Regions from separate parts of the Comamonas thiooxydans genome, predicted to be linked through region 3. Evidence: riboswitches for the same ligand, from Rfam matches in the RefSeq annotation. Region 3 holds a riboswitch; each other region holds the start of a gene.
What was found. A riboswitch is a leader RNA that binds a small molecule or an ion and turns the genes downstream of it on or off. The one in region 3 is predicted to bind glycine.
Positions count from the first base shown of each region.

Region 1: it holds a riboswitch for glycine, as region 3 does, so the genes downstream of both, CTR2_RS18535 (trimeric intracellular cation channel family protein) here and gcvT (glycine cleavage system aminomethyltransferase GcvT) in region 3, are expected to answer to the same signal.
Region 2: it holds a riboswitch for glycine, as region 3 does, so the genes downstream of both, CTR2_RS04980 (D-amino acid dehydrogenase) here and gcvT (glycine cleavage system aminomethyltransferase GcvT) in region 3, are expected to answer to the same signal.

Region 1 covers NZ_AP026738.1:3,987,952-3,993,358, reverse strand. The annotation lists gene mnmC (bifunctional tRNA (5-methylaminomethyl-2-thiouridine)(34)-methyltransferase MnmC2/FAD-dependent 5-carboxymethylaminomethyl-2-thiouridine(34) oxidoreductase MnmC1) at 43-2,010, opposite strand; gene CTR2_RS18535 (trimeric intracellular cation channel family protein) at 2,153-2,818, opposite strand; glycine riboswitch at 2,871-2,990, opposite strand; glycine riboswitch at 3,004-3,096, opposite strand; gene CTR2_RS18530 (hypothetical protein) at 4,013-4,282, shown strand; gene CTR2_RS18525 (hypothetical protein) at 4,307-4,447, shown strand; gene CTR2_RS18520 (GGDEF domain-containing protein) at 4,460-5,407, opposite strand, start outside.
Region 2 covers NZ_AP026738.1:1,099,629-1,105,035, forward strand. The annotation lists gene CTR2_RS04975 (amino acid permease) at 1-872, opposite strand, end outside; gene CTR2_RS04980 (D-amino acid dehydrogenase) at 973-2,241, opposite strand; glycine riboswitch at 2,413-2,512, opposite strand; gene CTR2_RS04985 (amino acid permease) at 3,056-4,576, shown strand; gene dinB (DNA polymerase IV) at 4,773-5,407, shown strand, end outside.
Region 3 covers NZ_AP026738.1:2,519,963-2,525,369, reverse strand. The annotation lists gene CTR2_RS11625 (MFS transporter) at 1-27, opposite strand, end outside; gene CTR2_RS11620 (2,4'-dihydroxyacetophenone dioxygenase family protein) at 106-639, opposite strand; gene CTR2_RS11615 (energy transducer TonB) at 815-1,366, shown strand; glycine riboswitch at 1,455-1,565, shown strand; glycine riboswitch at 1,585-1,710, shown strand; gene gcvT (glycine cleavage system aminomethyltransferase GcvT) at 1,775-2,911, shown strand; gene gcvH (glycine cleavage system protein GcvH) at 3,034-3,408, shown strand; gene CTR2_RS11600 (MolR family transcriptional regulator) at 3,456-4,007, shown strand; gene gcvP (aminomethyl-transferring glycine dehydrogenase) at 4,098-5,407, shown strand, end outside.

The sequences.
Region 1 (5,407 bases), 1.5 Mb from region 3:
GCACTTCTCCGTAAGCGCTGCGTGCTTTTTTTCGCGAGTGGCTTACCTGGGCTGCTGCAGGGAGCGGCTCCACAGGCGTTGCGTACCCAGGGCCTGAGCCAGCCTGGCATCCAGCGGCAGCGGCTCGCCATGCAGGCGTGCCGCCAGCAGTTCGCCGCAAAGCATGGATAGCGTCAGCCCACGTGAGCCCAGCCCAGTCAGCACCCACAGGCCCGGTAGATCGGCTGTCGACTGCCCGGCGGGGCCTGCCAGCGGCAGACGGTCATAGGCCGCGCAACGCAGGCGCGCCCAGGTGGCGGGCCGTTGGTCTGCATCGAAGAAGGAGCCCAGCGCCTGCCTGCAGCCGGGCAGCAAAGCGCCCAGCTTTTCGCCGTTGCTGGCATGGGCGGCCTGCTGGTCGGCGGCCGTGGGCGGCAGCTCGGTCACATCGCGCTCGAAGGTCGATCCCATGATCCACTGGTGCGCGCCAGCTTGGTCGCCCGAGGGAAAGTCCGGCACCAGATTGCCATGACCGTTGACGGGGAAGGGCGGCATGGCCGCAAGCGTCACTGCATCATGCTCGGCCACGCTGACCTGGCCGCGTATGGCTTGCAGCTCCCATTCCCCTGCTGCTAGGCCGCTGGCTTGCAACAAGGGCTTGGTGTCCGGACCCAGGGCCAGCACCAGCATGGGGGCTTCGGCCAGGGTCTGGTCCTGAGCATCCAGCACCTGCCAGATATTGCGCACTTCATCGCGCACCAGGCGCGAAGCTCGGGCATGGCCCTGCCAATGAATCCCGGGGGCTTGCAGCAGCGCGTGCACCAGTTGTGCAGGACGTACCCAGCCAGCCTGCTCATGCCAGACGGCGTGACTGTCTGCAGGCAGCTTTGCCGCAGCCAGCTGAGCCGGCAGGGCGGGCGCACTCCAGTGCAGGCCCCAGGGGGAGGTGTCGCTTCCGGGTTGCAGCCATGACCTGGGTAGGTGGGAGGGCTCGTTCAGGTCATGCTCCAGCACGCCGCCATGGGCCCAGTCCTGGTCTGGATGCAACTTTTGCGTTTGGCTCAGTTGCTGCAGATTTTGTAGCGTTGTGCGTACGCCACTTCTGGACAAGCGCGACAGAACACTGTCATCGGGCGAAATATGCGGGCAAAACAAGCCGGCTGGCAGGCCTGATGCTCCTGCCGCAGGCTCGGCTGCCGCATCCAGCACCGTCACTTCCCAGCCGCGTCTGGCCAGACTGGCGGCAGCGGCGGCACCAGCCAGGCCTGCACCCAGCACCAGGCAGCGGCCGGCCTGGCTCACCGGCGCAGGCAGGCCGTCAGGGCGATGGCGCGGCTCCCAGGCCGGGTTGTAGGTTGCATGCAGGTTATGGCGCTTGGGCGGCACGCCAGCGCGCTTCTTTACTTCAAAGCCCTGAGCCTTGAGCGCCTGGCGCACATCGCCGGCCACGCACCAGGTGGCAAGCTGCGTGCCCCGGCGGCAATGGCGGGCGATGTTCTTCATGGCATCTTCATCCCACATCTCGGGGTTGAGCTGAGGAGAGAAACCATCCAGATATACGCTGTCCGCCGTCATCTGCTGCTTGCGCAGCATGGTCCTGGCATCGCCGATATAAAGCGTCAGCAGCACCTGGCCGTTGTCAAATGAGAGGCGATGCACACCGGGCAGCAGTCCCCACCATTGCTCGGCCAGTTGTTCGCCAAGCGGGCGCAGTTCCTCATCGCCAGGCAAAAACGCGAGCAGATCCTCGCGCGAGACAGGGTAGGCCTCCACCGAGACAAAATGCAGAATGCGCGGGCGCCTGGGGTCAGCTTTCCATGCCGCCCAGGTGACCAGGAAATTCAGGCCGAAGCCAAAGCCGGTTTCCAGAATGCGCCACTGCGCAGCATCAGCCCAGGCCACCGGCAGATCGCAGCCACCGAGAAAAACCTGGCGTGCCTGGTCGAGGCCGCCGAACTCGCTGTGATAGCGATCGCCGAATCTGGTGCTATAGGGGGTGCCATCCGGCATCCATGTGATCGGTTCAGACATGGAAAGTGAAACTACATAGGTAATGCATGGCGCAGTCTAGGTCAGAGCAGCCAAGCAAGGGCCGCCCCGCAGTGATGGCTGCGTCCCCCTCCTGCGTAGCAAGAGAGGGGGAAGGCGCGCAGCGCCACAGGGGGAGTCTCGATCACTCCCAGCGCTGCTGGTACGAAAAAACCGGCAGGCGCCATTTGAAACGAATGGCGGCCAGACGGAAGGCCAGACCGCCGGCAAAACATACGATGGTGCTGATATTGGGGCTGACATCCAGGTAGCGCAGGCCCAGGAACATCAGGCATACGGACAGCGACACGCTGGCATACAGCTCGCGGCGGAACACCACGGGGACCTGATTGCAGAGCACATCGCGCAAGATGCCGCCGCTGATGCCGGTAATCATGCCGGCCATGATGATGACGATGGTGGGGTAGCCCAGCTCCAGCGCGGTATTGCAGCCGATCAGCGAAAAGGCGATCAGGCCCATGGCGTCCAGCAGCAGAAACACCTGCTTGAGCCTGTGCATATGGCGTGCAATCACGGTGGTCAGCAGACCGAAGCTGATGACCAGATACACATATTCAGGGTGCTGGGTCCAGCCGATGGGGTAGTGGCCCAGCACCATGTCGCGGATGGTGCCGCCGCCCAGGGCTGTGACAAAGGCGATGACGACGACACCGAAGATATCCATATTGCGCCGGCCTGCGGCGAGTGCGCCGGACATGGCTTCGGCGGTAATGGCCACCAGATAGATGACCAGCATGACGGTGAAGTTGGAGGCCTGGAACGAGTCCAGCAAAGAGACGGAAGGAAGCATGAAGGCACTTGAAAATAGACCAGCCACTCACATCGGCGGGAGTGTCCGGCTTGCCTCTCCCGCTGTCCTTTTACCTGAGAGTTGCGCATGAGCACCTTCGCGGTGGACATGCTTGCCCCTTCGGTGAGCCCTGCAGACTTGTGGTTGCGGGCTGCTCTCCAGTTGGCGATATCCGGGTCCTGTCAGACCCACCTGCGGTACTTATTGCCTGAGCGATTATGGGAGTTTGCGCCTTCGGCGGGAACCCTCGAAAGGCTCCGCTCTCCCGCGGGATGGGCGCGATTCTAGCCAGTTTCAGCGACTTTATTCGGGTTAATACCTGTATTGGTGTGGTTCTGCGGCTGCCGGCCTGGGGGGCGGAAGGCCGGTCTGAGCCCGCCATGACTCGCGCAATCCCGCATCCTCGTCTGTGAAACAGTCCGCCATAAAAACTCATACGCACGACATCGAAGGCTAAAAAGCGCAAAGCTCGCCGGAACGAAAGCCATTGCGCTTCGTTTGGCCAGCGCTGCGCCGGCGCACCCTCACGGCCATTTTTAAGAATCTTCCTATCCTGCTCGCTCGAGTCCGCTCCTATCCTTGCTCATTCCAGATCAAACATCCTCGCCGCAGGATCTCACCTTAGCCGGCAATTTGTGCAACAGCGCCCCCAGCGGTAATTTGGGCGGGAGCGTGTATTGGCTCATTCGAGGTGGCTTGAGAGCGCAGGTTTTTCGTTCCGGCCGCCTTTTTCGGCGATCTGAATTCGGAGAAGGCATTGCATGAATCGTTCCGCGACTGTGCTGCACCCAAATGGTATGTATGTCGAGCGGTACTTGCCTACAGATGCCAGAGCAAAAAGCGCGGCAGAAAAGCGTAGATTGAATTTCGGAATCCACTCGGCCTGTCCGAGCGGAATGAATGTCCGGCAGCGAAGAAAATAAAAAATACGTCCAATGTTGTCAGAGTTTGCAGAGTATTCGACTTCGACGAAAGTCCTTCTGAAATCTACGCAAAGCTATGCCAGAGTTTGTCTTTGCTTCCTGCGCCTTGGGGGCTGGCCAATGTGGATGTCATCACATTTGAAGATCGGCCTGATTGGCCTATCCATGAAGTGAGCTATCGACTTCACGAGGAGGTCAGGCGCCTTGAAATTGGACTTTTAAGCCGGGGTGCCGGCGAAGTTCAGAGGCGCTTCCATGCCTTGAAGACTACATGACTGTCGAATTCAATTCTGCGAAAAATGGAGCCGACCTGAAGTATGTTTTCGATCAGGTGATCCCCCTCTACATACGTAGCTTTGGTGCATTCTTCGCTGCGGTGGAGTATATGGATGTGCTGGCTGAAGAGGAAGATGAACTCTGGAAATCAAGTGATGAAGAGCGTATGCAGGTCCGGGCTCGATCCGGTCCACGTAGACAAGAGTGCTTTCACATCAGGCAACTGAACTACTGGGCCAGAGAACAGTGCAACAACTACTTCTGACTTACGCCAGAGCAGGTGGTCGGCATGCTCAGCGACCACGTCGCCCGTGCGAATGTACTGGAGGAGGGCGCCTATATTGTTGTCTCGTACGACCCGCTGACCTCGGCGCAGGCGCAAGCAATTACTCCTGCATTGATGCTCTTGCTGAAGAAGCGCTATAAGTGACGTCGCGGGCTTTCAGTTTGTCTCTGCGTCCACATTGTCGCCGCACGTGAATAGGCCATGAGCGGTTTCTCCTGCCGCTTCACTCGAAACCGTGCAGTTACGTCCACGTCGCTTCGCTGCGTAGAGAAAGTCGTCTGCGCGCTTGACAGCGCTGGCTATGGATTCGCCCGGTTGAACCAGAGTCACGCCCATGCTGGCTGTGAAACGCGAATTGGGAGCATGCGGGGACCAACGCTGCGCCACGAAATTCGCGCGGATTTCATCTGCAATTGCGACGGCACTTTCTAGATTTGCTCCGGGCAGCAGCAGCAGAAATTCCTCCCCGCCCATCCGTGCGGCGCAAATCTGCGCTCCAGCTTCCGGCCGCAAAAGGCCTCCAAATCGAGCGAGCACTATGTCGCCAAACGCATGGCCGAAGACATCGTTAATGCGTTTGAAATTGTCGATATCGGCCATGATCACCCCGAGCGGCCTCGCCGCATGCGGAAAAGAGCGCTTGGAAAGGGTGGCAAGATGACTATCGAGACCTTGTCGATTCAGCAGGCCGGTCAATGCGTCGGTATGGGCCTGGTGACGGAATTCCGCCATGGCGTCGTAGTTCGTCGCGATGATGACCGCGAAGGTCAGAACGATGCTCCCGAGTAGTCCTGTGTATTGGATCAAAGTCCCCCAGACGGAGACTCTCCATTCTCCCAGCGCAAGAGAAGGTGTGGGGGCTGCAATATATAAGATGCACTGTCCCGTCAATACTAGCGCGATGAAGAGGAATGCGGCGGCGAGCACCTTGTCAGACTTGGTTGTGGCTTGTCTTGCAGAAGAGAGTGTGGCTCGCCAAATCACCAGTGCACAAGAGGCCTGGACGAAGAATGTCTCCAGTTTTGCGCTGGAAAACAGAACAACCGAGACGATTACCATTGCGGTTGAAGCGAGCAGGACCGCAATATCAATGTAGGGAGAGCT
Region 2 (5,407 bases), 1.4 Mb from region 3:
ATGCCCAGCTTGTCGAAGACATGGACGAAGGGGCTCATGTCGGGGCTGAGCTCGTTCCAGGGCACCAGCGACATGATGACGACCAGGGCGCCGATATAGAAGATCAGAATGCGGTAGACGATGCTGTTGGTGGCTTTGGGCAGAACTTTTTCGGGCGACTCGGCCTCGCCGGCCGTCACGCCTATCAATTCCACGCCGGTATAGGCGAAGCAGGCTATCTGCAAGGTGAAGACCACGCCCACCATGCCCACGGGTGCAAAGCCTCCATGTGACCATAGGTTGGTGAAGCTTGCCGTCTGGCCCAGCGGTCCCCAGCCCGTGGTGATGATGGCCACTCCCAACACCAGCGTGGCAACAATGGTCACGACCTTGATCAGCGCGAACCAGAATTCCAGCTCGCCGAAAACCTTGACCGCAATCAGATTCACGCCCAGCAGCACGGCCAGGGTGGCGAGCGCCGGAACCCATTGCGGAATGGCCGGAAACCAGTAATGGGTGTAGATGCCTATGGCGGTGAGCTCCGCCATGCCCGTCACCACCCAGGTGAACCAGTAGGTCCAGCCGGTGACGAATCCGGCCCAGGGGCTGACATAGGTTTCGGCATAGGTGGCAAAAGAGCCGGCCACCGGGCGGTGCACCAGCAACTCGCCCAGTGCCCGCATGATGAAGAAGATGGCCAGCCCCGCGATGGCGTAGCTGACCAGCAGCAGCGGCCCGGCCTTGTGGATCGCCTTGGCCGAGCCCAGGAACAGGCCCACGCCGATGGCGCCACCCAGGGCGATCAGCTGGATATGCCGGTCCTTGAGGCCGCGCTCCAGCTCCCCTGTCTGCTGCAGCGACTCCCTGGCTGCGCTTGGATGATTTCGACTCATGTTGTATGTCTCCGTTTTGCCATTCACACGGCAACAGCTGTCCCTCACGGGGCGCTGCGGCTGCCGTGTCTGGCTTGTTGATGAGGTTTTCAGGTGGTGGTCAGGCGCTGGCGGTGGTCAGCGTGGCCGGTCGGGGCTGCCTGCTGGCGCTGCCCATGGAATGCAGCACGAGGTCGCCGACCATGTCGGCGGTGACCGCCGACAAGGTCCAGCCCAGATGGCCGTGGCCGGTGTTGTAGAACACGCAGGGCTTGTTGCCAGGGCCCACGCGCGGGAGCATGTCCGGCATCATGGGGCGCAGGCCCGCCCAGGGCACGACGCTGCGCGTGCTGACGCCCGGGAAGCACTGCTGAACCCATTCGATGAGCGGGCGGATGCGGTCGGCACGGATGTCCTTGTTGTAGCCGTTGAACTCCGCCGTACCGGCAACTCGGAAGCGATCATCACCCAGGCGGCTGGTGACCAGCTTGGTCTCGTCGTCCAGCAGGCTCACCACGGGGGCTGCGGCGCGGCTGGCTTCGTCCGGCAGATTGACCGTGATGGAATAGCCCTTGACCGGATAGATGTTGACGCTGTCGCCGAGCTGGGCAGCCAGGGCGCGGCTGGCCGTGCCTGCGCAGACCACCATGGCGTCGAAAGTCGAGGTCTCGGTTTCCAGACCCTGGCGCACGGTCACGCTGGCCTGTTTGCCATTGCTGTTCACCGACACGATTTCCTGGCCGTAGCGGCATTGCACGCCCAGTCGCTCGCAGGCGGTAGCTAGGCCGCTGGTGAACTTGTGGATGTCGCCGGTGGAGTCGCTCTCGGTGAAGTAGCCGCCATAGAAGGTTCCGGACAGGGTCGGCTCTATGGACCGCATTTCCTGCGGTGTCACGGCGCGGCGCTCCAGACCGCCCTTGGCCAGCAACTGGGAAACCTTGCCCGCATGTTCAAAGCCTGCTCGGTCGCGGTAGATATGCAAGATGCCTTTTTGCTTCAGATCGAAGTCAATGCCTTCGCTGGCCGCCCAGTCAAACAGGTGCTCGCGTGCCGCAATCGCCAGCCTGGCGGTCTCCACGGTGTTTTTCTCGTAATGGGGGATGGCAGAGAGAAACTGGCAGAACCAGGAAATCTTGTGCCAGCTGGGCCTGGGGTTGAGCAGCAGCGGAGCATCGCTCTTGAGCATCCACTTGAGGCCCTTGACGATGGTGGACCAATGGGTCCAGACCTCGGCGTTCGAGGCCGAGAGCTGGCCGCCATTGGCGAACGAGGTCTCCATGGCGGCATAGCGCTGCTTCTCGAACAGGGTGACGGAAAATCCGCGGCGTGCGAGGGCGTAGGCGGTGGTCACGCCCGTGATGCCACCGCCGATGACGGCGATTGTCTTCATGATTCAGATTCCAGAAACGTCAAGGGTGGAGCCCGTGCGCAACATGCGCAGCGGACGCCCCCTCTGTTCTGGACCTGAGAGATTCACGAGGCAGCACCATGGGGCGCTGCTCGCTTGCTCCTTCGGTATGCCCGGCGGACGATGACGTCCAGACATTCTTCAGAGTGTGTGAAAGCGATGCCGATCCTTTGGCCTGAGAGTTTCCGGGGCGGTTGCTCCTTCGGCGCTGCATGCGCCAAGTTTGCGCTGCAGTCTCTCTCGGCATCACTAGGCTGAGAGCCTGTGGGCAAATGTAGGAAGAACGGCGGCGCCTGGATATACGGGTTTTCTAGACTTCTACACCAGGGCCCAGCCATGGCTGCTCATGTCGGGTTCATGCTATTTGATAGCGCTTTACGCCTATCTTTCAAGGAAATATTGATTATTTGTCTATGAAAATGAATCTATTAAAGCGCGGCTTGCTTCTAAATTCATAGCGATAGACGCTGTCAAGTGCCGCCGAGCAGCCCCAGAGTCAGCCCCTGCATTGGCATGGCGGGCTATGGTCGGCGGTGGATTTGGGCAAAATATCGTCTTTGCCTGTCAATGGGCCCGGCGATATCACCGCTTTGCCATTGAAGCGCCCGACTGGGGTGGCTGCCGATTCAGGATGCAACTGGCCTATCCGCCATGGCGTTCTGCTGTCATGGCTTCGTTCCTTTGTCCTTGTTGCCCGCGACCGTCATGGTCGCCTTTTTGCGTTGCCTGTCGCAGCGCCTGCGGGATGGTTGGGTGTTTTGTCCGGATGGGCGCAAACCATTACAACAAGACATTTATGTCCCAACCCAACTCAAGCCAGCAGCTCGCGCCGACTGGCGATGGTGACGATAACCAGCCCCGCTTGCACCGGGTGCTCAAGCAGCGCCACCTGAGCATGATCGCCATTGGCGGCGCCATCGGAACGGGCCTGTTTGTGGCCTCCGGCTCGGCCATCGCCCAGATCGGCCCCGGCGGTGCCGTGCTCACCTATCTGCTCATCGGCATCATGGTCTACTACATCATGACCAGCCTGGGCGAGCTGGCCGCCTTCATGCCTGTGGCCGGCTCTTTCTCCACCTATGCCTCGCGCTATGTGGATCGCGGCTTCGGCTTTGCGCTGGGCTGGAATTTCTGGTTCAGCTGGGCCGTGGTGGTGGCGGTGGATCTGGTGGCCTCGCAGCTGGTCATGGCCTACTGGTTTCCCGATGTGCCGGGCATCCTCTGGAGCGGTCTGTTCCTGCTGCTGATGGTAGGGCTGAACGCGTTTTCCGCGCGCGGCTTTGCCGAGGCCGAGTACTGGTTCGCGCTGATCAAGGTGCTGGCCGTGGTGGCCTTTCTGATCACCGGCGTGCTGATTCTGTTCGGCATCATCAGCAACGGCCATGTACCCGGCTTCGAGAACTGGACCACGGGCGATGCGCCATTCGTTGGCAATTTCGCGACCTTTGTGGGCGTGGCCATGATCGTGGCCTATTCCTTCCAGGGCACGGAGCTGGTGGGCGTGGCGGCGGGCGAATCCGAGAATCCGCGCGAGAACGTGCCGCGCGCGATCCGCCAGGTGTTCTGGCGCATCCTGCTGTTCTATGTGCTGGCCATTGTCGTCATCGGCTTTCTGATTCCCTATACCGATCCGCAGTTGCTGCGCACCGATGTGGCCGATATCGCCGTGAGCCCGTTCACGCTGGTGTTCCAGCACGCAGGCCTGCTGTCGGCGGCCACGGTGATGAATGCGGTGATCCTGACCTCGGTGCTGTCGGCTGGTAACTCCGGCATGTATGCGGCCACGCGCATGCTCTACAACATGGCGACCGAGGGCAATGCGCCGCGCATCTTCTCCCGGCTGACCCAGAACGGCGTGCCGCTGGTGGCCTTGATCGGCAGCACGCTGGTCGCCAGCCTGTGCCTGTTCTCCTCGCTCTACAGCCCGCAGGCCGTCTATATCTGGCTGCTGAATCTGGCCGGCATGACGGAGTTCATCGTCTGGCTGGGCATTGCCGTCAGCCACTACCGCTTCCGTCGCGGCTATGTCATGCATGGTCACGATGTGGGCCTTCTGCCCTACAAGGCCGGCGCCTTCCCCTTCGGTCCCATCTTTGCCTTTGTACTGTGTCTGGTGGTGACGCTGGGCCAGAACTATCAGGCCTTCCTGGAAGATCGCATCGATTGGGGTGGCGTGGTGTCGACCTATCTGGGTATTCCGCTGTTCCTGCTGTTCTGGCTGGGTTACTGGCTGGTCAAGCGCAAGACCTGGGTCAGCTATGCAGATATGCGCTTTGACGAGCTCGAAGACATCAAGCAGGGCAAAGTTTCGTCCTGAGGCGGCTTGAGCCTTCCCTTCTCTGTTCGGGAGGGGATGGCAGCAGGGCCGGGGGTGCGCTGCTTGCCGTTTCCCGGTGCCTGTGTGTTTGTTTGGCGCATGGCTGCCGGTTCCTGCCGGCGCAGGCAAAATCGGCACTGTGAGCGATCTTCCCACCAGCCCCGATTCCAGGCCCAGGCGCATCGCGCATCTGGACATGGATGCGTTCTACGCCTCCGTGGAACTGCTGCGCTACCCGCAACTCAAGGGGCTGCCGGTGGTGATCGGCGGCGGGAGGCGCAGCTTTGACGAAGAGCTGCTGGCGCGGCATGCGGGGCGGCCGCTGTCCGAGATCCCGGTGGCGGACTTTCCGCTGCTGCGCGATTACACGGGGCGCGGCGTGATCACCACGGCCACCTATCCGGCACGGCAGTTCGGTGTGGGCTCGGCCATGGGCATGATGAAGGCCGCCAGGCTGTGCCCGCAGGCGATTCTTTTGCCCGTGGACTTTGGCGAGTACAGGCGCTTTTCGCGGGCCTTCAAAGAGATCATCGTGTCGATTGCTCCGCTGATGGAGAACCGCGGCGTGGACGAGGTCTACATCGACTTCACCGACGTGCCCGGTGGCCAGCGCGAAGGCGGACGCGTGCTGGCCCGGCTGATCCAGAAAGCCATTTTCGATGCCACGGGCCTGACCTGCTCGGTCGGTGTGGCTCCCAACAAGCTGCTGGCCAAGATGGCCAGCGAATTCAACAAGCCCAACGGCATCTCCATCGTCCAGCCCGAAGATCTGCAAAGCCAGATCTGGCCGCTGGCCTGCCGCAAGGTCAACGGCATAGGGCCCAAGGCCGA
Region 3 (5,407 bases):
CCTGAGGGTTTCATCTTGATTTTTCATGTCTCTCTCCATTCCGTCTTTGGCGGGCTATTTCATTCTTCAGGAAGTCCCGCCTTTCATTGATGGCTTTTCAAATGACTATCGAAACAGCGTGTCCACATAATCTGCACCTATGCCGACTTTTTCATAATGCTTTCGGCATAGTTCTATGTAGCTGTGAACATCGAAATATCCGTCTGGCTTTCCGTCATCATCGAGCCAGATCAGCGGTCCCTTGACGATGAAGAACGCACGCATGGGTTGCTCATGTTCATAGGCCACCAGGGTATGGCCTTCTCCGGGAGTCTCGTAGACAAAATCACCGGCACGGGCTGTCCAGTCATGTTCCAGATAGCCCCACTTCCCCGAAATCGTGTAGGCAAACACTTCGTGCGGATGGTAATGACGGTTCACCAGACCGGCCTCCTTCGCCATCAGAATATCGCACCATTTGTTTTGTGATGGAGAAATCCAGAGGGGACGGGAGGAAACGGTTTCAGAGAATGGGACATAATAACGCTCATCCTCCGTGGGAGCGTTCTGAATATAAACCTCCGGCTGCGCATCAGGCTGAAAACATTCAGAGATCGGCTTCAGATATTTCCAGAATTCATTCGTGGCTTTTTCGGGCATTTGTCTCTCCTTGAATAAACAGTTCTTGACGAACGTCATAATCCTATCCATGGGAAAAATTCTGTTTAGCCCCAGCCGGACATGATGTTTGACCCTGCAGGACAAGCTCTGGAGCAAGGCAGCCCGGCCCTGGCTGAACGACCGACTCCACCAGGTCTGCCGAAATCGACTGGGGATGGCCGAGAATGCCGCCATGGATATTTCACGCCACTCACGCTGTCTTGCTGCATACGCGGCCGTCTTGGGAGCACTGCTGCTCAGTGCCTGCGCCGGCAACCCTGCCATGGCGCCTAAGGCGGCCGACATCACTCCCCAGCCCCAGGCTGACTCCGCCTCGGCTTCCAGCGGCCAAACCGGAAATTGGCCGGCCTGGATCAATGCAGATTGCACACCTCCCGCCCAGCTCGATCAGCAACCCCGACCACGCCGCCACACCACGCCTTTCATCAGCGCCCACTGGTTTCCAAACGGGCTGGAGACCACGGTGGTCTTCCGTCTGGAAGTCACGGCTCAGGGTCAGCTCGGCCGTGTGGCCTATCAGCCCGCCGATACCGATCCCCGCATCGTGAAGTCCATCATGCGCTCGCTCGAACGCTGGAAGTTCAAGCCCGGCATGCGCCAGGGCCAGGCCGTGACGGCCTGCTTCGAGCAGCCCTACCAACTGGTGTTTCCGCGCCAGGAGATCGATGTTCCTCGAACGCCCGCCATGAACACAGAACCGCAGTGAGGCCGCAAGCTCAATTCCAACGATCTGTGCTCGAAAACCCCAAAATCCATTAATTGCGGTGGTGCAAGCCCCTTGCCCACCGCTAGAATCGCCATCGTCAGGAGAGAGTGCCTGCAGCTTGAAGCTGCCTTGCACCGCCGAAGGCGCAGACCCCCAACCCGGTGTCAAAACGCTCAGGCAAAAGGACTGACAAGCGCTGCAAGGTGTGCAAACCTGCAGCGTCCCTTGCTGGAGAGAGATGCAGGCTGTCATTTCGTATGTGCACCGGCATCCACCGAAGGAGCAAGCTGCCCTATGCAATGCGGGCAGTGAATCTCTCAGGTAAAGCGGACAGCAGGGCAAGCCCGCCACGCATGGCCCAGCCATGCATGGCCACTCATTTTGGTTTGACCACCGGAGCGCTTGCCTGTGACTGCTGCTGACACCTCTTCCGATCTGCGTTCCACACCGCTGTTTGCCCTGCACCAGAAACTGGGTGCCCGCATGGTGCCGTTTGCCGGCTACTCCATGCCCGTGCAATACCCTCAAGGCCTGATGGCCGAGCATCTGCACACGCGCAAGGCCGCCGGCCTGTTCGATGTCTCGCACATGGGCCAGTTGCTGTTGCGCGGCCCCGATGCCGCCGCCGCGCTCGAATCGCTGATGCCCGTCGATGTCATGGACTTGGGCCTGCACAAACAGCGTTACGGCCTGCTGCTCGATGAGCAAGGCGGCATTCTGGACGACCTGATGTTCGTCAACCGCGGCGAAGATCTGTTCCTCATCGTCAATGGCGCCTGCAAAGAGGCCGATATCGCCCATATCCAGAGCCGCATCGGTAGCCGCTGCGAGGTCATTCCTCTGCCCGAGCGCGCCCTGCTGGCCCTGCAAGGCCCGCAAGCCGCTGCGGCACTCTCACGCCTGATTCCTGCCGTGACGCAACTGGTCTTCATGACCGGCAACCACTTCGACTGGCAAGGCCATGCGCTCTACATCACGCGCAGCGGCTATACGGGCGAGGACGGTTTTGAAATCTCCCTGCCCGGCGACGCTGCCGAAGCCTTTGCCGAAGTTCTGCTGGCCCAGCCCGAGGTGGCGCCCATCGGTCTGGGCGCGCGCAACTCGCTGCGCCTTGAAGCCGGACTTTGCCTGTACGGCAACGACATCGACACCAGCACCACCCCGGTGGAAGCCGCGCTGAACTGGGCCATGCAGAAGGTGCGCCGCACCGGCGGCGAGCGCGAGGGCGGTTTCCCTGGTGCGGCCATCGTTCTGGAGCAATTGCAGAACCCGCAGTCGCTGCGCCGCAAGCGCGTGGGCCTGATCGCGCTGGAGCGCATTCCCGTGCGCGAGCCCGCCGTGCTGGAAAACATGGACGGACAGCATATCGGCCACATCACCAGCGGCCTGCTCAGCCCCACGCTCAACCAGCCTGTGGCACTGGCCTATGTCGAGCCCGACTACGCAGCCATCAATACGGAAATCTTCGCCATGGTGCGCGGCAAGCCCGTGCCCATGAAGGTAGTCGCCACGCCCTTCGTTCCCACCCGCTACTACCGCGGCTAGGTCTGCCGCCGCGCATGAGACGGGCCAGTTTGCCAAACAGCGGCCAGAACACCGCTAAAGTGCGAGCTGGACCTTTCTCAAACAACACCCGATTCCCCTGAATCCCCCATCTGGAGCTTTTCATGAGCATCAAGTATTCCAAAGAACACGAGTGGATCAACGCCGCTGACACCAATGCCGCCATCGTCGGCATCACCGTACACGCACAGGATGCGCTGGGCGATGTGGTGTTTGTGGACCTGCCTGCCGTGGGCTCCACCTTCAAGGCCGGCGATGTCGCGGGCGTGGTCGAGTCCGTCAAGGCCGCCGCCGATGTCTACATGCCCGTGACCGGCGAGATCGTCGAAGTCAACGAAGCCCTGCGCGATGACCCGTCGCTCGCCAACAGCGACCCGCTGGCCGCTGGCTGGTTCTTCAAGGTCAAGATGAGCAATGTGGGCGAGCTCGAAGGTCTGATGGAAGAGACCGCCTACAACGACTTCGCCAAGGACAACTAAGCGTATCAACGGCCATCGCATTGCGAAGGCCGTTTTTGCATGCAGCCATGAGCACCATCCAGTATTTCGACGATCCGGAAGTCGGTCTCGCCCGCGAGACCAGCCACCCGGCCTTTGTGCGCGTCGCAACCCAGGACTTCTATTACGACTGCGGTGACGACTTCAGCCCCTTCGGCAACGATGACGGCAGCGACACACTGGCCGCACTTGAAGAGTGGTACCAGGAGCAGGCAGGCGGCAAGCCCGCCAAGACCCTGCGCTTCCTGCGCCAGCAACTGAGCGACTGGGATCTGCCCGTGCCCGAGGACATGCTCACTCATGACGATGCGGCCAAGGCCCAATGGCTGACCAGCGACGACATGAACCAGAGCTATCTGCGCTCGGTCTGCCGCGCCCACGTGGCCACCGCCTTTGGTCAGCTCAAGATCACGGGCAGCATCGATGCCGATCTGCACAAGCAGGCCCTGCTTGCCCTGGCCTGCCAGCAGTGGCTGAACACCGTGGCACGCAGCAAATATCCCGATTGGGAATATGCCGACCAGGAAAGCGAACGCCTGGCCCTGATGAACACCGCGCTGGAACAGGCCAGCGCTGCTTGAAGCACCGGCTGTATGCCTGCAGGCATACAGCATTCACGCATGCCTGGCATGCAAACCGTCAGTCACAGTATTTGAGAATAGGTCCCTCCCATGCTGATGTCGCCTCCCGCCCCCGTTGCTTCCCTGGAAGCGCTGGAAAACAGCCACGAATTCATCCCCCGTCATATAGGCCCGGACGCCGATGAGCAGCAAAAAATGCTGGCCGCCATCGGCAAGCCCTCGCTGGAAGCCTTGATTCGCGATGTGATGCCCGACTCCATCGCTCGCGCCAGGCCCATGGATCTTCCAGCGCCAATTACCGAAGCTGCGGCGCTAGCCGAACTCAAGGCCATCGCCAGCAAGAACCAAGTTCTCAAGAGCTTTATCGGCCAGGGCTACTACGGCACGCACACGCCGGGCGTCATCCTGCGCAACATCCTCGAGAATCCCGCCTGGTACACGGCCTACACCCCCTATCAGGCAGAGATTTCGCAAGGCCGCATGGAGGCACTGGTCAACTTCCAGACCATGGTGACCGACCTGACCGGAATGCCTATCGCCAATGCCTCGATGCTGGACGAGGCCACGGCTGCCGCCGAGGCCATGACGCTGGCCAGGCGCTCAGTCAAATCCAGAAGCCATCGCATCGTGCTGGCCGGCGATCTGCACCCGCAGACGATTGAAGTCATCCAGACCCGCGCCCGGCCGATCGGCATCGAAGTGGTGATCGCCAACAGCCAGCAGGAATGGGAAGCTGCCCTGGCAGGCGATCTGTTTGCCGCCGTCATCCAGTACCCTGCATCCAGCGGCTGGATTGTGGACTGGAAGGCCGATGTGCAAGCCATTCATGCCAAGCAGGCCGCCGCCATCGTGGCGACCGACCTCCTGGCCCTGACCCTGCTGACACCGCCCGGCGAATGGGATGCCGATATTGTCGTGGGCAACAGCCAGCGCTTCGGCATGCCCATGGGCGCAGGCGGCCCGCACGCGGCCTTTATGGCCTGCCGCGACGAATACAAGCGCAGCCTTCCCGGCCGTCTGGTGGGTGTCAGCGTCGATGCGCATGGCAAGCCCGCCTACCGCCTCGCTCTGCAGACACGCGAGCAGCATATCCGTCGCGAGAAAGCGACATCCAATATCTGTACGGCCCAGGTCCTGCCGGCCGTGATTGCCAGCATGTATGCCGTCTACCACGGCCCCCAGGGGCTGAGGCGCATTGCCCAGCGTGTGGCACGCTTCACCGCGATCCTGAGCCGGGGCCTGGCCCAGCTGGGCTTCAGCGCCCATCACCATGACACGGCCTTCGACACGCTGAGCCTGCATACCCGGGAGGCGACCGATGCCCTGGCGGCTCGCGCCGTGTCCCGAGGCGTCAATCTGCGCAAGGCCTGGGATGAATATCTCTGCATCAGCCTGGACGA